Regions from separate parts of the Vreelandella sp. H-I2 genome, predicted to be linked through region 2. Evidence: predicted binding sites of a transcription regulator. Region 2 holds the regulator's gene; the other holds the start of a gene.
What was found. Region 2 encodes FliA, which starts transcription of late flagellar genes. Its sites were predicted from a motif close to CTAAAGTTNNNNNNNNNNCNGCCGATA; they were not measured.
Positions count from the first base shown of each region.

Region 1: the regulator FliA is predicted to act here: its motif matches at 1,206-1,232, upstream of ACUVOF_RS17700 (DUF4019 domain-containing protein).

Region 1 is NZ_JBRAMC010000007.1:182,596-184,993, reverse strand. Features, by position in the region: gene ACUVOF_RS17710 (isochorismatase family protein) at 1-170, opposite strand, end outside; gene ACUVOF_RS17705 (class I SAM-dependent DNA methyltransferase) at 335-1,078, opposite strand; gene ACUVOF_RS17700 (DUF4019 domain-containing protein) at 1,278-1,685, shown strand; gene ACUVOF_RS17695 (NfeD family protein) at 1,934-2,398, shown strand, end outside.
Region 2 is NZ_JBRAMC010000006.1:51,249-53,646, forward strand. Features, by position in the region: gene ACUVOF_RS15355 (hypothetical protein) at 1-201, shown strand, start outside; gene ACUVOF_RS15360 (flagellar protein FlhE) at 227-655, shown strand; gene ACUVOF_RS15365 (RNA polymerase sigma factor FliA) at 683-1,384, shown strand; gene ACUVOF_RS15370 (motility protein A) at 1,425-2,246, shown strand; gene ACUVOF_RS15375 (OmpA/MotB family protein) at 2,252-2,398, shown strand, end outside.

The DNA.
Region 1 (2,398 bases), on a different contig from region 2:
GGTGCTTCATGCAGAATTCGCACAACCGGTATCTCGTTGGCCTGGGCTGCGTTTAGCACCGCACGCTGCTTGGGGCGCCACGCCTGAGCCAGTGACTCTACCCAGTAATCACGGGCTGGAAAGGAGGCTTGAACATCAATTAATAACAATGCGGTTTTAGGCTGGTTCATGGCTAATCTCATTGTGTTGAAGTGAGGTTACAGATTAGCTGTTACGCATTCTGCCAACGACGTGTTGACCGGTCATAAAGGGGACAATTTCGGCCATGTGTGGCCAATGTATTCTAACGGACAGCGCGGGAGGGGAGGTGGTGATTTTCAGGGGCAAGTAGGGGTTATTTCTTCACACAGACAAAAATAGCGTTTCCTGAGGTGTTATCCCATGGAATGATTGTCTCGTAGTTATGTTCAAACACATGAACCTCGAAGTAAGGCGTCAGTAGGGTGTTTAGTTTTGCAAAGCTCACCGCTACCATGGGGTGTTCGTCGTTCCATAGCTGTGTTCCTTCAGCGTTGGCTTTTTTAATGCTGAGTCTAAGCGACTGCTTTTCACCCTGACCACTGTAGTGCCATCCCGAGTGGAACGTGAATAAATCGCTTTCTTGTCGGGCGGTGTGTTTAACAGATAAGCCATTATCGATTTTATCTTTATCGACCGCGTTAAAACAGAAAACACCATCGGTTGCTAGTGCGCGATGGGCACTGGCAATGCATGTTGTTAGCTTTTCGATGCCTTCGTTGTAGTGGATTGAGTATAAAAAGCAGGTGATTAAATCCAGCGGTTCACTAGCGTCGAACGTACTCATATCTTGTAAGGTGAACAGGGCTTCTGGGCAGCGCTTGGCGGCGATATCCAGCATCGGCTGGTTAATGTCCAGCCCGCTGCTGGCATAGCCAACATCAATAAAATGACGCACGTGGGGGCCAGTGCCACAGGCGAGATCCAGGTGAGCGGTGCCGCCGTTACCAAAAATCTGATGCAGCCGACGAATAGCGTTACTTTGCGCTTGATAGTCGATATCGACGCACATCAAATCGTAGTAGCCAGAAAGGTCGGTATAGAGGGCGTTGACGGACATAATCGCCTAATGGTGAAAGCTGAATCGGTTGGGTGGCGCATGGTAAACGAGTGGGTGTGGTTTGAGAAGCGAAGGCCGCCACTGGGCGGCCTTTCTACCGTTTATCGCCATTCGAGTAGGATTATTGTTAAAGAAATTACGCGGACTTCCGATAATTACTTAAGACGCACGAATAATCCTGGTTGCCAAAGAGCTCGCTATGCCCAAAACACTGACGTTTATCACTGCTACCTTGCTCCTCTTTATGTCGACCCATGCTTATCCGCATACTGATGCGGCAGAGGCGGCGGCGTTGGAGTGGCTAAAAGCCATCGATAGTGGTGAGTTCGATCAGGCGTGGGAAAACTCTTCTACACTGCTACAGGTGCCGCTGTCGTCACATATGTTGGCCCGCACCATCAGCGCTGCTCGCCGTGATTTCGGGGCTGTTGAGTCCAGGCGGCGAGTGCGCGCGATCCGTCAAACCTCCATGCCGGGTGCGCCTGCCGGCGATTATGCGGTGTTTACGTTCCAGACGCGTTTTGAAAATAAGCCGCAGATCACTGAAACCATTACGCCTCACTTGGAAGAGGGTATTTGGAAGGTAAGTGGCTATTATGTGAACTAAGCAACCCACCAATGTCATCGCACGTTCCTCTATCCTTTAAAGTAGCCTCATTGAATTAGGCTCTTTTTCACTCAAAATCCTCTCACCAACTCATTCATGACGAAGCTCACTGTGGGTGCTACGTTGAATAGATACCTCATGCGAACATTGCCTGCTTAAACTCTGAAGCAGCACGAGTAACCAAAGCAAGGCGACACTCTACCAAGCGCTATGTAATCGTTTCAAGGCGCTAATCGGGAGATGTGACTATGCTGCGCCTTTCTCATAAATCACACTGGCTGTGGCTTTTACTTGTCGGCTTGCTAATGGCGATAGTGTCGCTTACGTGGCAGGCCATGGCGCAAACCTCCTCGCCTAATGCTTTGGTGCTCAGCATTGAAGGTGCCATTGGTCCCGCCACCAAGGACTATTTTGAGCGTGGGCTAAATAATGCACGCGAGCAGGATAGCGAGGTAGTGATTGTTGAAATCGATACCCCTGGCGGGCTGTTCGATACCACACGCGACATGATCCGAGAGATGCTTAACTCAGATCTCCCGGTGGTGATGTATGTTTCCCCCAGCGGGGCGCGCGCAGCTAGCGCAGGCACCTACTTGCTTTATGGCAGCCATGTAGCGGCCATGGCGCCCTCTACTCATTTAGGCTCTGCTACGCCGGTGCAAATGGGCGGTGGCGGGCTGACTGGCGGCGCTGATGACGAAAGGGAAGGCGTT
Region 2 (2,398 bases):
CGCTGGGCGCTGTGGATCAATAGCGACGCCGACGCCTTTGCCGCTATGTACCGTACCTTGCGTCAGCTGCATGAACGGGGCGGTCCACGCCGTTTGCTGGCGCTTCACGAGCCAAACTTGCCTCGTCAGGGGTTGCTCGATAACTTGCGCGGAGCTGCTGAGTACTACTTAAATATGGAACTATTGGTGCTTGCACGATGAGCATACTCCGCCGAGGAGGCTTAGCATGCTAAGCTGGGTAGTAAGAGGAACATTGCTACGAATTGTGCTGCTGCTGGTAGGCTGCCTACTGATAGGGTTAACGGGAAGTGCCCAGGCGGCAGCCGGCAGTTGGAATGCCCAGATCCCTGGAATGATGGTGGCCATGAGTGATCGAGCAAGTGCTAGTCAGAACGCTTCTCCGCCTGCCGGCATTAACCTCCAATCAGGTCAGCTCGGACGTATTCAGTGGCAATTTCAATCTCCCCCTGGTGCGCTGTTAAACGCCTGGTTGTGCCATCCTGAGCAGTGCGTTGCGTTAACAGGTATGCGTGGCTCTACTACCGCACTAGCGGGACAAAGAGCCAATGCGCCGTTGCATTTTCGCTTCGCTTTACGCCCAGGCCAGCGGCCTGTTCGTGTGCAGGGGTTGCAAATGATTGTGAACTATCAGTGAAGGCTGTATAGCCGCGAGGCGAAGAGGATGTACACAGCACAAGGCAGGATTAAACAAAACGAGCTGTTGACGCAATACATGCCACTGGTGCGACGTCAGGCCTTGACGCTTCAGGTCCGTTTGCCAGCCAGCATTGAGCTCGATGACCTTATTCAGGCCGGCATGGTGGGGCTGTTGGAAGCACTCGGACGTTTCGATGCTACCCAAGGCGCAACCTTCGCTACGTTTGCCAGTCAGCGCATTCGGGGCGCAATGATGGATGAATTGCGCACCCGTGATTGGCTACCGCGCAGTGTGCGTCGCTCAGCGCGTGCGGTTGACGGTGCCGTTCGCCAACTGGAGCAACAGTTAGGGAGGGCACCGGAAGAACACGAAATCGCTCTCCATCTTGAGATGCCGTTGAATGAGTATCAGCAACTTCTCAATGATACCAATAGCGGCCAGTTGTTACCGTATGAAGATCTGGTTGCCGAGGGCGGTGAGCCAGTCAGTAGTGAGCTGAACAGCTCGCCGTTTGAGCAATTACTAGATGGTCAGCAGCGACAAACGTTGATTGAAGCTATCGAGGCTCTACCCGAACGTGAAAAGCTGCTAATGGCGCTGTATTACCAAGAAGAACTCAACCTCAAGGAAGTAGGGGCTGTATTGGGCGTAACGGAATCACGCGTTTCTCAACTGCACAGTCAGGCCGTAAGTCGTTTACGCGCACGTTTACACGACTCGGCATAACACCGCTTTTTACTCACTTGTGACCGGCAAGGAGCCGTGGATGAATCCTTCGACGTTAATAGGCATCTTTGCCAGCATATTACTGTTGGTCAGTGTGCTGTTTTTCACTGCAGAGTCCCCCGAAAGCTTTATCAATTGGCCGGGTCTGGCCATTGTAGTGACCGGTACCTTGGCGGCAACTTTTATCAGCTACCCACTGAAAGAAGTCGTGCGTGTTGTGCGGTTGGTGGGCTTGGTATTTCGGCGCGAAAATACTTATATGCGTGACGATATCCGCGAACTGGTGGATATGTCGCGGCTATGGTTTAAAGGCGACGTGCGGGCGGTAGAACGCGAGCTGGAGCATACGCGTAATCCGTTTTTACGAACCGGCATTCAACTGGTGATTGCCAATACCAAAGAGGACGAAATTTTTGACATGCTGCGCTGGCGCATTGCTCGTCTTAAAGCGCGTGAGCATGCCGAAGCACAAATATTTCGTACCATGGCTACCTACGCGCCAGCGTTTGGCATGATCGGCACCCTGGTGGGGCTGGTGAATATGCTGGAAGTCATGGATGCGGGCGACCTGCAGGTGATTGGCCCACGCATGGCAGTCGCCCTGCTAACCACCTTCTATGGCATTTTACTCGCCAACTTAGTGTTTAAGCCGATTGCAGTGAAGTTAGAGCGCCGCACTGAAGAGCGCTTAATTACCATGAACATGGTACTGGAAGGTATTTCGCTGATTACCAAGCGCCGCCTGCCGTCGTTTATTGAAGAGACCCTCAACTCTTTTGTCGCAAACTACCACGATGAAATTCGCGACAATAGTGTCAAGCCAAGGCCTGATTCGTCGGTGAGTTCGGCGGCCAAGGGATAGCCAGCATGTTAGACCGTGATACGCGCCATGCGCTGGAAATGACGCCATCGCCAGGCGATGGCGATGATGGTTGGCTAACCAGTTATTTAGATGTACTGACGCTGTTAATCACGCTCTTTGTACTACTGCTCTCTCTGACGCCGCCGGGTGGA